One region of the Telluria sp. RT2P19 genome, then DNA from elsewhere that is predicted to be linked to it. Evidence: predicted binding sites of a transcription regulator. Region 1 holds the regulator's gene; each other region holds the start of a gene.
What was found. The regulator sigma-54, encoded in region 1, starts transcription at its own class of promoters, with help from an activator protein. The targets are predictions, from matches to a motif close to TGGCANGNAANCTGCTTT.

Region 1 (6,198 bases):
GACCAGGCGCTCGCGCCGTATTTCGCCTGAGGCCGTGAGCATGGCTACCGTCGTCGTCAACAAGCGCACCGCCCATCGCTGGAATCTGCTGGCGATGATCGTCATCGGCACCTTCTTCGCCTTCGGCAGCTTCTGGCTGCTGCAGCTGATGCAGGCGTCCGACATCGACGCCCAGCTGGGCGGCCCGCCGGACGAGCCGGACTACATCGTCGAGAACTTCTCGTTCGTGCGCATGACCGAGAACGGCCAGCCGAGTTACCTGGTGTCGGGCAAGCGCCTGGCGCACATCCCGAATGGCGACGTGTCGCACGTCGAGGCTCCGGTGCTGCGCGGCGTCGAGCCGGGCCGCCCACCGATGACGGTGGTCGCCAGGAACGCGCAGATCCACCACGAGGAGCACCGCGTCGAGCTGGTCGGCGACGTCGACCTGCAGCGGCCCAGGACGGCGCAGAGCGAGTCGCTGCAGGTGCGCACCCAGGCGCTCACCGTGCTGCCCGACGAAGAAATCCTGAAGACCGATCTGCCGATCGACATGCAGCTCGGCGCGTCCAGCGTCAAGGGCACCGGCATGGTCGCCAACAACGCGACCATGCAGATGCACCTGTCCAGCCGCGGCCAGATCGTCTATCCGCCACGCCAGCGCTGACCCGCCTTTAGCGCCGCGTGCCAACCCGAGACCCGCATCCAACCATGAAAAAACTCCTAGCTGCCGTTTGCCTCTCCCTGCTGTCGCTGACGGCCGCCGCCGAGCGCGCCGATTCGCTCAAGCCGGCAGTGATCGACTACGATTCGCTCGACGTCGACGAGGTCACCGGCACCCGTATCCTGACCGGCAACGTGATCCTGACCCGCGGCACCCTGCAGCTCAAGTCGGACCGCGCCCTGGTCAAGGAAAGCCCGGAAGGCTATATGAGCGTGACCCTCACCGCCGCCGGCGGCAAGGTCACCACCTTCCGCCAGAAGCGCGACGGCGGTCCCGACCTGTGGGTCGAGGGCCAGGCCGAACGCATCGAGTACGACGAGCGTTCGGAACTGGTGCGCCTGTTCTCCAACGCCATCGTGCGCGAACTGGAAGGTTCGCGCATGACCAACCAGATCACCGGTCCTTACATCTCCTACGACAACCGCAAGGAAGTGGCCACGGTGCGCAACGACGTCAGCGGCCAAAGTAAAGTTGGCGGCGGCCGCGGCACCCTGATCCTGGCGCCCAAGCGCGCCCCGGCCGGAGGCGCCCAATGACGGCAGCCCCGATGGAGCTGGGCGATTGCAGTACCCTGGTCGTCAAAGGCCTGCAGAAGAGCTATGGCAAGCGCCTGGTGGTGCGCGACGTGTCGCTGCAGGTCGAATGCGGTGAAGTGGTTGGCTTGCTGGGCCCGAACGGCGCCGGCAAGACGACGTCGTTCTACATGATCGTCGGCCTGGTGCCGTCGGATGCCGGTTCGATCGACATCAACGGTACCGACATCACGAGCCTGCCGATCCACCGCCGCGCGGTGCTGGGCCTGTCCTACCTGCCGCAAGAGGCGTCGGTGTTTCGCAAGCTGACGGTCGAAGAGAACATCCGCGCCGTGCTCGAACTGCAGAAGGACAACGGCAAGCCGCTGTCGAAAGACCAGATCAACGCGCGCCTCGACACCCTGCTGGCCGACCTGCAGATCGAGAAGCTGCGCGAAAATCCGGCCTTGTCGCTGTCGGGCGGCGAGCGCCGCCGCGTGGAAATCGCGCGCGCGCTGGCGACCAATCCGCGCTTCGTGCTGCTCGACGAGCCATTCGCCGGCGTCGATCCGATCGCCGTGATCGAGATCCAGCGCATCGTGCGCTTCCTGAAGGAGCGCAAGATCGGCGTCCTGATCACCGACCACAACGTGCGCGAGACGCTCGGCATCTGCGACCGCGCCTACATCATCAACCAGGGCGCCGTGCTGGCATCGGGCCGCCCTGACGACATCATCGCCGACGAGTCGGTGCGCCGCGTGTACCTGGGTGAACACTTCCGCATGTGAGCGACACCTAGATGAAACAGTCCCTGCAACTTCGCACATCGCAGCACCTGGCGCTCACGCCGCAATTGCAGCAATCGATCCGCCTGCTGCAGCTGTCGACACTCGAACTGCACCAGGAGATCGAGCAGATACTGGGCGATAACCCCTTGCTGGAACGGCTCGACGATCCGCTCGACCGCTCGGTGCGCTTGCTGGCCGATGGCGCCATCAACAACGCGCCGGCCAATGGCGAAGCGCCGTCCGCGCCCGGCCAGCAGGCCGAGGGACAGGAGGCGCCAGCGCCGGCAGGCGAGGCCGAAGGCTTCGATGGCGCCGCCGATGGCGACCGTGGCGACGCCGACTGGAGCGATGGCGGTTCGGTATCGTCGGGCAGTGGCGGCGAGGATGAAGACGGCCGCCCGCAGCTGGAGGCCTGCGCCATCACCTTGCGCGAGCACCTGATGGAACAGGTGCGCGAAGCCACCTTGTCGGCGCGCGACCGGGCGCTGGCCGAGCTGGTGATCGATGCGCTCGACGACAACGGCTACCTCGAGGAACCACTCGACGAGATCCACGCCCGTCTGCCCGAAGAACTCGAGATCGAGATCGACGAGCTGCGCTGCGCGCTGGCGCTGGTGCAGAGCATGGACCCGGTGGGCGTCGGCGCGCGCAGCGCGGCCGAATGCCTGGCGCTGCAGATCCGGCGCATGCCCGGCGTGCCGATGGTCACGCGGCGCATGGCGCTCACCATCGTCGAGGGTTACCTGAGCTGGTTCGCCCAGCGCGAATACAGCAAGCTCAAAAAAGCGCTCGACTGCGACGACGAAGACCTGCGCGAGGTGCAGGCCGTGGTCCGCCAGTGCAATCCGCATCCGGGCGCCGCCTTCGCATCGAACCTGTCCGACTACGTGGTGCCGGACGTGATCGTGCGCCGTTCCAAGAGCGGCTGGGCTGTCACGTTGAACCCGGACGTGATGCCGCGCCTGCGCGTCAACAGCCTGTACGCGAACCTGCTCAAACAGGGCAAGAGCGAGGCGCAGATGGGCGCGCAGCTGCAAGAAGCGAAGTGGCTCATCAAGAATATGCGCCAGCGTTTCGACACCATCCTCCGTGTGGCGGAGGCGATTGTCGAGCGCCAGCGCAACTTTTTCTCGCACGGCGCGGTTGCCATGCGGCCCCTTGTTTTACGTGAGATTGCTGATACACTAGGCCTACACGAGAGCACAATTTCTCGTGTCACAACTCAAAAATATATGCTGACCCCGCACGGCATGGTTGAGTTGAAGTATTTCTTCGGCAGCCACGTTGCCACCGAGGCGGGAGGCGAAGCATCCTCGACGGCAATACGTGCGCTCATCGCACAATTGACAGGAGCAGAAGACCCTAGGAACCCTTTATCCGACAGCAAGATCGCGGAGATGCTCGGGGAACAAGGCATGGTCATCGCGCGCCGCACGGTTGCAAAATACCGTGAAGCCCTCAAGATACCCCCTGTAAGCCTCCGCAAGTCCTTGTAACTGCGCCGTCCACAGACATCGTGCCTTGTCGCGTCCTGTGGCCCACACGGTGCAACATTTTCAAAGGAGTGTGTATGAACCTCACAATCAGTGGCCATCATCTCGAAGTAACCCCCGCCATCCGTGAATACGTTCAGAATAAGCTCGAGCGCATCATTCGCCATTTCGACCAGGTGATCGACACCCACGTCTTCCTGGCCGTCGACAACCTCACTGAAAAAGAAAAAAGGCAGAAAGCAGAGATCAACGTGCAGGTATCGGGCAAGACCCTGCATGTGGCAAGCGTCGCGCAAGACCTGTACGCCGCGATCGACACGCTGATGGATAAGCTGGACCGTCAAATCCTGAAACACAAGCAGCAACTGAAGGACCATAGCCGTACTTCGATCAAACGCCTGCCGGAAAACGGCGGCGAAGACGCCGCTGTCGCCTGATCAGGCGCAGGGCTCACACTAGCTAAGGGCGTCTAAGGGGACGCCCTTTTTGCATCCGGCTTCCCGGTATGACGCGCGTCGCGTGTTCGGTAAAATGCATCTCTCTCCATTACCGACCACGCCATGACCGACCACGTCCTGACCAGCATCGCCAACCGCACCGGCATCATCACCCTCGACCGTCCGAAGGCGCTCAATTCGCTGTCGCTCGCGATGGTGCGCGCGCTGACCGACATCCTGCTTGTCTGGCAGGCCAACCCGCAAGTCGACGCGGTCATGCTCACCAGCAGCAGCGAAAAGGCCTTGTGCGCAGGCGGCGACATCCGCTTCTTCCATGAAGTCGGCCATGCGGGTCCGATGGGCGGCAGCGCGCTGCTCGAGGATTTCTTCACCGAAGAATACGCGCTGAACCACCTGATCCATTTCTATCCGAAGCCCTATATCGCCATCATGGACGGCGTCGTGATGGGCGGCGGCATGGGCATCGCCCAGGGCGGCCCGGATTGCGGGCTGCGCATCGTGACCGAGCGCACCAGGATGGCCATGCCCGAAGTGAACATCGGCCTGTTCCCGGATGTCGGCGGCAGCCATTTCCTGTCGCATGCGCCGGGACAGCTCGGCAACTACCTGGGCTTGACCGGCCTGACGATCGGCGCCGCCGACGCGCTGTACGTGGGCCTGGCCGACGTGTTCGTGCCAAGCGCCGAGCTGCCGGCCTTGAACGCACTGATCCAGGCGACGGGCGGCGCCGAACTGCCCGCCGCGATCCGCGCCTTCGCCGCGCCGTTCGCGCAAGCGGCAGGCGAAAGCGAACTGCAGGCCCGGCGTGCACTGATCGATACGCACTTCGGCGCGGCGTCGGTCGCCGCGATCATGGCTTCGCTCGAACCCGACGAGACGCCGTTCGCGCAAAAGGCCCTGGCGGCGATGCGCCAGCGCTCGCCCCTGATGATGTGCGTGACCCACGAGCTGCTGGCGCGCGGCGCCCAACTGTCCGTGGCCGACTGCCTGCGCATGGAGCGCTCGCTGGTGCGCCGCAATTTCGAGCATGGCGAAGTGCTGGAAGGGGTACGCGCGCTGGTGATCGACAAGGACAATGCGCCGCAATGGAATCCCCCATCCCTCGAGCAGGTCACGCCCGAGATGGTGGCGCGCTTCTTCGCGCCGGTATGGCCGGACCACGCGCATCCGCTCAGGCATCTCGCATAAACGCTCCCATGCATATCCATTTTTGCGTGACACCGTATCGATGAGGTGTGACCATCAGTCCTTCATGATGTGAAAGGAAGACCGATGCGCCTGCGTGCCTTGCTGATCTCGATGACCTTGTGCGGCGGCGTCGCCGCGCAGGACCACCGGCCCGACTTCGATCCGAGCCGGCTCAAGGGCCCGGCGGCGGGAGGGGCGACCGAAGTGCTGGTGCTCGGCTCGTCCCATCTGTCGCAACTGCCGAAGACCTTCAGGCAATCGAGCCTGACCCTCGTGAACGACCGGCTTGCCGCCTGGAAGCCGCAGGCGATCGCCATTGAAGCGCTGTCCGGGCCACAGTGCGACTTCATGCGCGCTTACCAGGCGCGCTACAAGGACTCCATCGACAGCTATTGCTGGGATCCTGCGCCAGCCCGGGCGGCCACCGGGCTCGATGTCGCCGCCGCCACAGATGCGTACGAGAAGCTGCTGGCCTCCTGGCCGGACGCGCCGAGCCCCGCGCAACGGCGTCGCCTGGCGGCCCTGTTCCTTGCAGGCGGCGAACCCGCGTCGGCCTTCGTCCAATGGCTGCGCCTGCCGGCCGCCGAGCAGCGCGTGGGCGACGGACTCGATGCCGCGCTGGTCGCCCAGCTGCAGAAGTCCGAGACGCGCGTCAGCGAAAGCCTGATGATCGCCGCGCGCCTGGCCGCGCGCCTGGGCCACGAGCGCGTGTATCCGATGGATGACCACACGGCGGACCGCCCGATCAAGGACCGCCAGGCGATCATCGAGGCCTTCAATACAATCTGGGATAACCCGGCCAACAAGAAGCGCGCGCAGGCGGACAAGGTCTTGAACGAAGGGTTGGGCAGCCCCGAAGGCGTGCTGGCGCTGTACCGCGCCGAGAATGCGCCCGGCCAGGGAGTGCTCGTCTTCGAAAGCGACTTCGGCGCCGCCATGAACGAATCGTCGCCGCAGCGCTTGGGCCGCAAGTATCTGGGGTACTGGGAAACGCGCAACCTGCGCATGGCCGCCAATATCCGCGACGTGATGACCGAACGGCCGGGCGAGCGCATG
Region 2 (6,198 bases), on a different contig from region 1:
CGGCCGCCTGGCCTGCGCGCTCGATAAGCCCACCAGCCCCAGCGCGCCCAAGGTACGCTCACGCAGCTGCGCGCGCGATTCGGTCGCCCCAAACACCCGTTCCACACCAAGATGGATATTCTCGTAGCACGTCAGCCACGGCAGCAGCGAGTGATTCTGGAACACCACCGCCCGCTCCGGCGACGGACCCGCGATCTCGCGATTCGCGCACAATAGCACGCCCGCCGTCGGCCTGAGCAGGCCGGCAATCAGGTTCAGCAAGGTCGACTTGCCGCACCCCGAGTGCCCGATGAGCGTGACGAACTCGCCCTTGCGCACGGCCAGGTCGATCCCCTGAAGCGCGTGGAACACGCCCTTCTTCGTGTGGAACGCCATCTCGACGCCGGTGATGTCGATGAATCTGGTGTGAAGGTCTTCCATGATCGCGCTCCTCAGTTAGCCACTTGTTCATGCGTCAGCGCCCGCGCCAATGCCACCAGCGCCTGCTCCAGCAGCAGTCCCACCACGCCGATGACGACAATGGCGATGATGATGTTCGCCACATTCAGGTTGTTCCACTCGTCCCACACCCAGAACCCGATGCCCACGCCGCCGGTCAGCATCTCGGCCGCCACGATCACCAGCCAGGCCGTGCCGATGGCGAGGCGCACGCCGGTCAGGATGTAGGGCAGCGCCGAAGGCAGCAGGATCTTGGTCAGGATCTTCCATTCCGACAGGTTCAGCACCCGCGCCACGTTCATGTAGTCCTGCGGCACGCGCTGCACGCCGACCGCGGTGTTGATGATCATCGGCCAGATCGAGCAGATGAAGATCGACCAGATCGCCGCCGGGTCGGCCGACTTGAACACCAGCAGGCCAATCGGCAGCCAGGCCAGTGGCGACACGGGTTTGAGCAGGCTGATGATCGGGCCGAACATGCCCGCGACGAATTTCACGCGGCCGATCACGAAGCCGAGCGGGATGCCGACCGCCGCCGCCAGCCCGAACCCGACAGCGACGCGCTTGAGCGACGCCAGGACGTTCCAGCCGATGCCCTGGTCGTTCGGGCTGTTGTGATAGAACGGATCGGCGAACAGCTTGAGCGCCTCCTGGAAGGTCACCAGCGGCGACGGGAAGCTCTCGTTGCGGGTCGCGATCAGTTGCCACACCAGCACGACGAAGGCGATGCCCACCAGCGGCGGCAAGACCGCCTTGACCGCCCGCGCAAACAGGTGCGCGCCATGCGCGCCCGGCGCCGGCCTGCGCACCGGCGCTATGGCGTTGGCGGCGTTGGCGGCGTTGGCGGCGCTGGCATCGACCGCAAGCGGCAGCGTCACGATCGTCGCGCCGCCACCGGCCGGCTTGTGGAGTTCGGATTTCAGGACAGCGTTCATGGCATTCCCCTATTCAAACAAGATGAAAATCAGACCCTGACCTTGAACGACGCGGCGTAGGCTTTCGGATCCTTGCCGTCCCAGACGCTGCCGTCCATCAGCTTTGAACTACGCATCGGACTGCTCGGCACCGGAGCCCTGGCCAGCGTCGCCGCGTCCTTGTACAACGCGACCTGGTTGACCGCGGAGGCCACCGCCAGGTAATCCGGATCCTGCTTCAGCAGGCCCCAGCGACGATGCTGGGTCATGAACCACATGCCGTCCGACAGATAAGGGAAATTGACCGCACCGTCGTTGTAGAACTTCATCGAATTCGGGTCGTCCCAGGTCTTGCCCAGGCCATTCTGGTAGCGGCCCATGATGCGTTGGTCGATCGCGTCCTTGCTGGTGTTGACGTAGGACTTGGCGGCGATGGTCTCGGCCATCTTGTTCTTGTTGGCCATCGAGGCGTCGATCCAGCGCCCGGCCTCGATGATCGCTGCCATCATCGCGCGGCAGGTGTTGGGGTGCTTCCTGGCGAATTCCAGCGTCGATCCCAGCACCTTCTCGGGGTGGTCGCGCCAGATATCCTGGGTCGTCACGGCGGTGATGCCGATGCCGTCCATGATGGCCCGGTGGCCCCACGGTTCGCCCACGCAGAAGCCGTCCATATTCCCGACCCGCATGTTCGCCACCATCTGCGGCGGCGGCACGGTGATGACCTTGGCATCTCTCATCGGATCGATGCCGTTGGCCGCCAGCCAGTAATAGAGCCACATGGCGTGGGTGCCGGTCGGGAATGTCTGTGCGAACGTGTAGTCGCGTTTCTCGGTACGCATCAGCTTGGCCAAAGACTGGCCGTCCACCGCGCCTTTGGTTGCCAACTGCTTGGACAGCGTGATCGCCTGGCCGTTGTGGTTCAGGCCCATCAGCATCGCCATGTCCTTGCGCTGGCCGCCGATGCCCATCTGGACGCCGTACAGCAGGCTGTACAGCACGTGGGCCGCGTCCAGGTCGCCATTGGCGAGCTTGTCGCGCACGCCGGCCCACGAAGCTTCCTTGCTCAGCACGAACTTGACGCCATATTTCTTGTCGAATCCCAGCACCGAGGCCATTACCACCGATGCGCAATCGGTCAGTGGAATGAAGCCGATCTTGATCTCGGTTTTTTCCGGCTTGTCCGACCCCACCGCCCACACGCCGCCTGTCGCCAGCCCCATCAAGCTTCCTCCCGCCACCAGACCTGCACCACGGATCACCTTCCTGCGCGCGACATCGACCTCGTCAACGCCCGCCGTCGCTACGCTCTTTGCTTCAAGCTTCTGATTTTTCATTGCAATCCCAAAGTAGTCAGGCAAAAAAAAAGACGCGTACCCAACATGAACGCATTCATGTTCCGGTAGACGTCGTTGTCTTGATGGGCACTACCGTCATTGGCGGCACCGCAGCGCTCCGTTGCGCTGATGCTTGATACGCAATGTTTGTGCCAGCTGCCGCACAAGGGGCGACGCATGGAACTCTCCCATCGACGCACCGTCCAATGGCGCAAACAGCGCACTGCGATTGCGCAGCGCATCATTTTGGACGACCGGTAAAGCGTCATGCGATATTGGCGAACGCGCCCTTCTGCTCATGCGCGCGACATGCTAGGATCAATTGTTGCCGCCTCAAAACATCAATTGCGTCAATCGTGCGCCTCTTGTATATACGTCGCGCACATGTAAAATAAATAACGTCCAGAACGCAGCCAGGCTCGCGTGCCTCGTTACCGTCCCGGATCCCGAATTCGACGCTTTGTACTGGCATCCGCATGTCACGCATCCATCGCCCGCTCCATTCCTTCCAACGCCACCTGACCGGTGCGGCGGCGCGGTACAGTTGTCAGTCAGCTCCCGCTACGGCCCAGCGCGCAGCACGCGCCTGAACGTCGAACCATATTCGTATTCCGCCCGGCCCATGCCGGCCATTTATTTATTTGCCATTCTCTATTTCGAGACGGCGCTGGAGTCTACCTATGAACACCGAACACACCGAACGCCACCATTCTTCCATCCATGCCGCGACCGCCGTCGACCGCAGCAACCCAGGCGCCCCGAAACGCGGCATCGCGAAAGATATCGTCTCGAGCGGTCGTCGCCTGCGCACCCGCATCGGCGTCATCGTCGCTGCCTGCATCGGCCTGACCGCGCTCTTGATCGCCCTGGAATAAGCGCTGGATGCGACCCGGTTGTCGATTCGATCGCCGCTGGGCTATACCGCCCCGCATCATCGTCGACCGGGATCGCATGCAGTTCCAGGCCACCAGTGGCCGGCAGTTCGCACACCGCTGCGCCGCGTGCTGGCCCGCCAGTGCGCGCTCATCCTGGTCCTGCAACTGGTGGGCGCCTCGTTTCCCGAGCATGACCTGTCCGAGCAGCTGTCCGGCTGCGTCAGCTGCCAGATCGCTTCCCATTCCATCGCGGCCCTTCCCGCGCTGCCGCCAGAACTGCTGGCGATCCTCCTCGTCATCGCTTTCATCCTCGCACGCCTGCCGCCCCCCGCGCCGGTCGTTCTGCGCCGCTACCTGATCGCATCCCGCCAGGCGCCGCCGCGCCACTGATCCGTCCCTGATTTCCTCGCAGGTCGCCTCCAGCCTGCGAGCACGCCGCGCATTCGCGCGCGGCGTGCATCCTGCGCGCGCTGCTGCTGCCGGCTGGCGGTCTGTGGCTGCGCCGCCCACTGTTTCGGCACCACCACCAAGGACCACGAAGACCATGCATCCCCTGCCCTGGAAGCCAGCGGCGTGACCGTTGCCTATCACTCCTATTCGATAGGCATGCGCCAGGAGGTCGCGATCGCGCTGGCCATGACGCGCCAGGTGCCGGTATTGCTGCTCGACGAGCCCACCACCGGCCTCGATCCCAAGCAAGCAGCGAATTCAACGCGCTGCTGCAAGGCTAGCGTGCGCGCGGCAGCGCCATCTTCATGGTCACGCACGACCTGCTCGGCGCGGCTGAGGGGCCGACCGCATCGGCTTTCTGGAGCGCGGCCGATCAGCGGTGAAGTCGCGGCCAGCGGCGCCGAGCGCCGACTTCGCCTTCGTGCTGGCGTTCCTGGCGCCGCTGTTCGTGATCGCGCTGATGCATGACCTGGTGTCGAGCGAGCGCGAAGCGGGCCGCCTGCGCCTGCTGCCCTCCCTCCCAATCGGCGCCGCCGATACCTGGCGCCGGCGGCAGGCTTGCGCTTCGTCCTGGTGTGGCTGGCCGCCCTGCTGCCGCTGGCCTGCGGCGCGCTGGTGGCCGGCGCCGGCCTGGCGAGGTCTGCTGCGATTGCGCTGGTGGCAACGCTCTATCCGGCCTTCTGGTTCGGCCTGGCGAGCCTGGTGGCCGCGCGTGCCCGTACCTCGAGCAGCGCGCCGCGATCCTGCCGGCCGGCCTGATCGGCCTGACGACGATCCTGCCGACCCTGGCCGAGGCCGCCATCGCGCGCCTGGCGCCGGTGTCCACAGGCGTCGAACTGGCGCCGGCCCAGCGCCAGGCGGTGCACGCGGGCGGGGACATTGCGCAACCGGGGACCTTTGCCAAGTTCTTCATGAGCCACCCGGAATGGAACACCACGGCGCCGGTCGAAGGGCGCTTCCATTGGAAGTGGTATTGCGCGATGCACCAGGCGGGCGACGATGCGGTGGCGGCGGATGTGGCGCAGTACCGCGCCAGCATGCGCTCGCGCGAAGACTGGACGGCGCGCGTCGGATTGGTGCTGGCGGCGGTGAACGTGCAGGTGCTGCTGCACCGGCTGGCCGATTCCGACCTGGCGGCGCAACTGGCTTACCAGGACCGGATCGCCGCGTATCACGCGCAGTGCGATTCTTCTATCCGCATCTGTTCGAGGACCGGGCGTTTACGCAGGCCGATCTGGCGAGACTGCCGCGGTATGCGCATGTGGCGGCGCGCCGATCCGTCTGCCGGTTGGCCATTTACCGGCGCTGGGCATCGTGGCGCCGGGCATCGTGGCGCTGGCGCTGCTGGCGATCGGGCCAAGCACCCTGCGCACCCCACGCTGACGACCTATTCGTTGCCCCCAAAAACGTCGTCCCCGCCTGCGCGGGGGACGAGGTGCTGCTGACTAACCCGCTACGACACGCTGCTGATCAAGGCGGGAACGCCGTACTGCTGACTCAATAAAAAAGCCAAGGGAAGCCACTGGCCGGCTTTCCGCTACATCAGAACTCTTCCCAACCGTCGCCAACGTCCGCGGTTTCAGCTTTCTTCGACTTCGCAGCAGCCGCAGGCGCTTGCGCCTTCGGCGCGGCCGGCGCCGCCTTGGCCGCCGGTTTTGCCGCCGATTTTACAGGCGCCTTCGCCACCACCGCCGGCAAGGTCGTCGTCACCCGCGGCGGCGCCACGCTGGCGCGGCTGGTAACCGCATTGGCCAGCTTGAACGCGCCCACGGTCTGCGCCAGCGCCGTCGCTTCTTCCTGCAGCGAGGCTGCCGCCGCCGACGCTTCTTCGACCAGCGCCGCGTTCTGCGTGGTCACCTGGTCCATCTGCGCCACGGCGCCGTTGATCTGCTCGATGCCGGCGGTCTGTTCCTGGCTGGCGGCGGTGATCTCGGCCATGATATCGGTCACCCGGTTCACGCTCTGCACGATCTCGGCCATCGTCGAACCGGCGCGGTCGACCAGTTCGGAACCGTGGTGCACCTTGTCGACCGAATCGTCGATCAGGAGCTTGATTTCCTTGGCCGCCGCCGCGCTGCGCTGGGCCAGGCTGCGCACCTCGCCCGCCACCACCGCGAAACCGCGGCCCTGCTCGCCGGCGCGCGCCGCCTCGACGGCCGCATTCAGCGCCAGGATATTGGTCTGGAA
Region 3 (6,198 bases), on a different contig from region 1:
GTAATCCAGGACCCGTCACCATCGACGATGCGGGCAACCCAGACGATCGTGCACCGGGCATCGGGTCGCACGATCGAGCCTGACCCGCTATCGCGCGCTCATCTGTGCCAGACCAAGGCATCCTGTGGTGGCCATCGCACACCCTCTTTGCATACGCACACGTTATGCGGCGCTGTCTTACACGCGCCCGTTGAGATCGATTTTGCTGTTAGATTGTCAATACCGACCACCACGCCTCTTATCCACTCTCCAGTCCTGCCATGAAAACCTTCCACTGTGATAAGTGCTCACAACAGATATTTTTTGAAAATACCTTGTGCTTCAACTGCGACAGCACGCTCGGCTACCAGCCGGCCACGCGCAGCGTCAACAGCTTCGAGCAGACCGCGGACGGCCTGTGGCGCAGCTTGAACCGCAGCGACGAAGGCAAGGTCTATAAACAGTGCCGCAATTATGTGCAGCACAATGTCTGCAACTGGATGTTGCCTGCGGACGACCCGCACGATCTGTGCGCCTCGTGCCAGCTGACCGTCGTCATCCCGGCACTGACGTCGGAAAAAAACCATATCCTGTGGGCGCGCCTCGAAGCAGCCAAGCGCCGCCTGCTGTTTTCGCTGGCCACGCTGAACCTGACCCCGGCGTCAAAAGAAGCCGAGCCCGAAACCGGCCTGGCATTCCAGTTCCTGGAAGACGGCGTGACCGACCAGTGCGTGATGACCGGCCATGCCGACGGCGTCATCACCCTGAACATCGCCGAAGCCGATCCGGCCGAGCGCGAACGCACGCGCGAACAGATGCACGAGCGTTATCGCACCCTGTTAGGCCATTTCCGTCACGAAAGTGGACATTACTATTTTGATCGCCTGGTCGTCGGCAGCCCCTGGATCGACGAGTACCGCTCCCTGTTTGGCGACGAGCGCCAGGATTATGGCGAAAGCTTGAAACGCCACTACGAGAACGGGCCCGCCGAAGACTGGGCGGAGCGCTTCGTGAGCAGCTATGCGAGCTCCCATCCGTGGGAAGACTGGGCCGAGACCTGGGCCCACTACCTGCATATGATCGATACGCTGGAGACGGCGCACGCCTGCGGCCTGCAGCTCAAGCCGCGCAAGGCCGACGAGCCTGCGCTCGACGGCATCACCCTGCCAACCAGGACGGATGCGTTCGACGATACCCTGAACGACTGGTTCGCGCTGACCTATGTGCTCAACAGCCTGAATCGCAGCATCGGGATGCCGGACTCGTATCCCTTCACGCTCAGCCCGCCGGTCATGGAAAAACTGCACTTCGTGCACCGGGTCGTGCGCGCCCAGATCAAGAAGGATGCCGTGCCAGTCAGGCCGGCGACGACGCCGGCGCCTGCCGCGCCCGAAGCCTGAGCCGACGCACCATCATGACGCGCGCGCCGCCGTTTTCCTCAAAACGGTGCGACGCGCGATATGCTGGTGCGCCCCGTCACGCGGTCTGGGTCTGGGTTTGCGTCATCCCGGACAGGGTCTGCGTCTGGGACTGGGTCGGTCCTTCTTCAGGCAAGGCCGGTTCGATCGGGATCAGGAAGTCGCGGCTGATGCCGTTGCCCAGTGCGTCGACCGACGCCAGGAAGCGGGTCAGGAATTCGTGCAGGCCTTCTTCGAGGATGTCGCCGATCGGGGCCGATTGCAGCATGGCGTACAGTTCCACGGCCAGGCGCTCGGTGTCGTGCGACTGCGCATTGCGTACGTCCTTCAGGTTGGCGACCACGGCGGCGATGCACGCCACCAGCGAGCGCGGCATTTTCTCCTGCAGTATCAAGAGCTCGGCCACCCGCTTCGGCGTGATGGCGTCGCGGTAGACCTTGCGGTAGATCTCGAAGGCAGAGACCGAGCGCAGCAGCGCCGCAAGCTGGTAGAACTCCGCCTGCGTCCCGGCCTGGATCGGATCGGACGCCTGGGACCTGAACTTGACGTCGAGAATACGCGCCGTATTGTCGGCTCGTTCCAGGAAGGTGCCGAGGCGGATGAAATTGAACGCCTCGTCCTGGAACATGGTGCCCAGCGTGACGCCGCGCGACAGGTGCGAACGGTACTTGACCCATTCCAGGAACTGGCCCGGATCGTGCTCGAAGGTGCGTTTCTTGAGGTGCTGCTGCAGCATCAGCCAGGTCGTGTTTTCGGTTTCCCATACCTCGGTGGTCAGGGCCCCGCGCACGGCGCGCGCATTCTCGCGCGCCGCGCGCAGGCAGCTGGTGATCGAGGACAGGTTGTCCGGATCGCGGACCATGAAATCGATCACGTCCTTCTGCGTGAGCGCCGGATACTTGGCCTCGAACTGCGATTCCAGCTCGGACACGGCCAGCATGCTGCGCCAGCCCTGCTGCTCGGCTTGCGCCGACTGCGGCATCAGCGAATACTGGACCCGGACATCGAGCATGCGGGCCGTGTTTTCGGCCCGCTCGGTATAACGGGCCATCCAGAACAAATGATCTGCGGTGCGGCTCAACATGCTAGTTCTCCAGTATCCAGGTGTCTTTGGTGCCGCCGCCCTGCGACGAATTGACTACCAGCGAGCCCTCCTGCAGCGCCACCCGGGTCAGGCCTCCCGGCACCATCGACACGGTCTTGCCCGACAAGACGAAGGGCCGCAGGTCGATGTGGCGCGGCGCGATGCCCGCTTCGACATAGGTGGGGCAAGCCGACAGCGCAAGCGTGGGCTGGGCGATATAGCCGTCGGGATTGGCCAGCAGGCGCGCGCGGAAGGCCTCGATCTCGGCGTGGGTCGAGGCCGGCCCGACCAGCATGCCGTAGCCGCCGGCGCCGTGCACTTCCTTGACCACCAGTTCGGGCAGCCTGGACAGGGTGTAGGCGAGATCTTCTTTCTTCCTGCACTGGTAGGTCGGCACGTTGTTGAGGATCGGCTGTTCGCCCAGGTAGAACTCGATCATGTCCGGGACATACGGATAAATCGACTTGTCGTCGGCCACCCCGGTGCCGATGGCGTTGGCCAGGCCGACCCGGCCGGCACGCACCGCGTCGAGCAGGCCCGGCACGCCCAGGGTGGACTCGGCGCGGAAGGCGCGTGGGTCGAGGTAGTCGTCGTCGATGCGGCGATAGATGACGTCGACCTGCTTCGGCCCGCGCGTGGTGCGCATGTACACAGTGTCGTCGCTCACATACAGGTCTTGCCCCTGCACCAGCGCCACGCCCATCTGCTGGGCCAGGAAGGCATGCTCGAAATAGGCCGAGTTGTGCATGCCGGGCGTGAGCACGACCACGGTCGGGTCGCCCGGACTGTGCGGCGCCACGGTGCGCAGGTTGTCGAGCAGCAGGTCGGGATAGTGCTCGACCGGCGCCACGCGGTTGCTCGCGAACAGCGCCGGGAACAGCCGCATCATCATCTTGCGGTTTTCCAGCATGTACGACACGCCCGAAGGCACCCGCAGATTGTCTTCCAGGACGTAGAACTCGCCCTCGCCGGCGCGCACGATGTCGACCCCGGCGATATGGGCGTAGATATCGGAAGGCATCTTGACGCCCTGCATGGCGGGCCGGTACTGGGCGTTGTCCAGGATCTGTTCGGCCGGGATGATGCCCGCCTTCAGGATGTTCTGCTCATGGTAGACATCGTGCAGGAAGCGGTTCAGTGCCGTCACCCGCTGCACCAGGCCGGCCTGCAGCCGGGCCCATTCGGCGGCGTCGATCACGCGCGGGATGATGTCGAACGGGATCAGGCGTTCCTTGCCGGCGTTGTCGCCATAGACCGCGAAGGTGATTCCCACGCGCTGGAAAGTCAGTTCGGCTTCGGCCCGCTTTTGCGCGATCAGGTGCGGCGGCTGCAGGGCAAGCCACCGGGCAAATGCGTCGTAGTGAGGGCGTGCAGTTGCCGCAGCGGAATACATTTCATCATAAAAATTCGGCATCGGATCCTCCAGTGACATAAGTGCAATCAAGAAACGTGCCAGCTGGGGCGATGCCGCACGATCGCATTATATTGCGGGTACGAATCATGCTTAAATACTGTTGAAACAGGCACCCGCCGATCAGACTGGTATCGTTGGTGATCTTCCCTATAAAGGCACTTTTGCATGGCTATCCGTATCGCGCTGCACCACAAGACCAGTTACCGCTATGACCGGCAAGTCGCCCTGTCGCCGCATGAAGTGCGCCTGCGTCCGGCGCCGCATGCGCGCACGCCGATCCTGTCGTATTCGCTGTCGGTGCTACCGCAAGCGCATTTCATCAATTGGCAGCAAGACCCGTACGGCAACTACATCGGCCGCTTCGTCTTCCCGGAAAAAACGGATACGCTCGAGTTCACGGTCGACCTGGTCGCCGACATGACCGTCATCAATCCCTTCGATTTTTTCATCGAAAGCTATGCCGCAAACTTCCCTTTCGCCTATCCGGAGCAACTGAAGGCGGAGCTGAGCGCCTACGCCCAGGCCGAGCCGCCGGGTCCCCGCCTGCTGGCCTGGGTGGACGCGGCGCGGCGCGAGCTGCTGGCGCAGCCGATGAACACCAACGACTTCCTGGTGGCCATCAACCAGCGCCTGCAGCGCGATATCGCCTATCTGTTGCGGATGGAACCCGGCGTGCAGACGCCCGAAGACACGCTGGAAAAGTGTTCCGGCTCGTGCCGCGACACTGGCTGGCTGCTGGTGCAGATCCTGCGCGAGATGGGGCTGGCGGCGCGTTTCGTCTCGGGCTACCTGATCCAGCTGCGGGCCGACCAGGAAGCGCTCGACGGTCCGAGCGGTCCCCTGGAGGACTTCACCGACCTGCACGCCTGGACCGAGGTATATATCCCCGGCGCCGGCTGGATCGGGCTCGATCCGACGTCGGGCATGCTGGCGGGCGAAGGCCATATTCCGCTCGCCTGTACCGCACTGCCGTCGTCGGCGGCGCCGGTGACGGGGTTCAGCGACAAGGCCGAGGTCACCTTCGTCCACGAGATGACGATCACCCGCATCCATGAAGATCCGCGCGTGACCAAGCCGTATAGCGAGGCCGACTGGCAGGCCATCGACCGCCTGGGCCAGCAGGTCGATGCCGATCTGCTGGCCCAGGACGTGCGCCTGACCCAGGGGGGCGAGCCCACCTTCGTCTCGATCGACGACATGGATGGTCCCGAATGGAATACCCTGGCGCACGGCGACAAGAAGCGCGAACTGGCCGGCAACCTGCTGCACCGTTTGAAAAACCACTTCGCGCCGGGCGGCATGCTGCACTACGGCCAGGGCAAATGGTATCCGGGCGAGCCCCTGCCGCGCTGGGCGCTCAACATCTTCTGGCGCGTCGATGGCCAGCCGATCTGGCTCGATCCGTCCCTGTTCTCGGACGAGCATGTCGACGATGGCTATGGCGGCGAGGAAGCCGGCCGCTTCATCGCCGAGCTGGTCAAGTCGCTCGGCCTGCCGGCGGGCAGCGCCATCCCGGCCTATGAAGACGTGCTGCTGCAGGCCCAGCGCGAGCAGGCGCTGCCGCGCAACCTCGACCCCTTGCGGGCCGACCTGAACGCGCCGGAGGAACGGCGCCGGCTGGCGCGCCTGCTCGAGCGCGGCCTGGGCCAAGTGGCCGGCTACGTGCTGCCGCTGCAGGCCAGGGACTACGACCCCGCGGTCATGCTCGGCAGCAGCTGGCGTACCTCGCCCTGGCCGCTGCGGCGCGAAAACCTGTACCTGCTCGAGGGCGACTCGCCGATCGGCCTGCGCCTGCCGCTGGCCACGTTGCCGTGGGTGCTGCCCGAGGAGCGCGATCCCGGCTTCGATGTCGATCCGTTCGCGCCGCGCGCAGCCCTGCCGGCGGCGAAAAAGGACCGGCGCCCGGTGCTGGGCCTGGCCGCCGGCAAGTCGGCGGACAAGACCGCCAGGACAGGCAAGCCGGCCACGCCCGCCGCGCCACCCGAGCCGGCGGCGCGCGACGTGATCCATACCGCGCTGTGCGTCGAAGTGCGGGGCGGGCGCCTGTACGTGTTCATGCCGCCGCAAAAACGCATCGAGGATTACCTGGCGCTGGTCGGCGCGATCGAGACCACCGCCGCCAAGCTCAAGATGAAGCTGCGGATCGAGGGCTATGCGCCGCCGCGCGACCCGCGCATCAAGCTGCTCAGCGTCACGCCCGACCCGGGCGTCATCGAAGTCAATATCCATCCGGCCGCCTCGTGGAGCGAGCTGGTGCACAACGTGACGACCCTCTACCAGGAAGCACGCCTGACGCGCCTGGG

Region 2: AC56KW_RS23425 (CmpA/NrtA family ABC transporter substrate-binding protein) is a predicted target of sigma-54. The motif match lies at 2,824-2,841, and genes of this name have one in related genera.
Region 3: AC56KW_RS20660 (circularly permuted type 2 ATP-grasp protein) is a predicted target of sigma-54. The motif match lies at 3,919-3,936, and genes of this name have one in related genera.

What each region holds. Positions count from the first base shown of each region.
Region 1 is NZ_JCASIL010000020.1:17,050-23,247, reverse strand. Features, by position in the region: gene AC56KW_RS21025 (KdsC family phosphatase) at 1-30, shown strand, start outside; gene lptC (LPS export ABC transporter periplasmic protein LptC) at 41-646, shown strand; gene lptA (lipopolysaccharide transport periplasmic protein LptA) at 691-1,239, shown strand; gene lptB (LPS export ABC transporter ATP-binding protein) at 1,251-2,003, shown strand; gene AC56KW_RS21005 (RNA polymerase factor sigma-54) at 2,015-3,499, shown strand; gene hpf (ribosome hibernation-promoting factor, HPF/YfiA family) at 3,574-3,933, shown strand; gene AC56KW_RS20995 (enoyl-CoA hydratase/isomerase family protein) at 4,057-5,142, shown strand; gene AC56KW_RS20990 (DUF5694 domain-containing protein) at 5,227-6,198, shown strand, end outside.
Region 2 is NZ_JCASIL010000025.1:51,054-57,251, reverse strand. Features, by position in the region: gene AC56KW_RS23435 (ABC transporter ATP-binding protein) at 1-420, opposite strand, end outside; gene ntrB (nitrate ABC transporter permease) at 432-1,373, opposite strand; gene AC56KW_RS23425 (CmpA/NrtA family ABC transporter substrate-binding protein) at 1,403-2,572, opposite strand; gene AC56KW_RS23420 (hypothetical protein) at 3,367-3,561, shown strand; gene AC56KW_RS23415 (hypothetical protein) at 3,580-3,951, shown strand; gene AC56KW_RS23410 (ATP-binding cassette domain-containing protein) at 4,135-4,479, shown strand; gene AC56KW_RS23405 (hypothetical protein) at 4,570-4,770, shown strand; gene AC56KW_RS23400 (DUF3526 domain-containing protein) at 4,830-5,456, shown strand; gene AC56KW_RS23395 (methyl-accepting chemotaxis protein) at 5,554-6,198, opposite strand, start outside.
Region 3 is NZ_JCASIL010000019.1:48,148-54,345, forward strand. Features, by position in the region: gene AC56KW_RS20650 (zinc-binding metallopeptidase family protein) at 261-1,379, shown strand; gene AC56KW_RS20655 (alpha-E domain-containing protein) at 1,456-2,481, opposite strand; gene AC56KW_RS20660 (circularly permuted type 2 ATP-grasp protein) at 2,483-3,895, opposite strand; gene AC56KW_RS20665 (transglutaminase family protein) at 4,061-6,198, shown strand, end outside.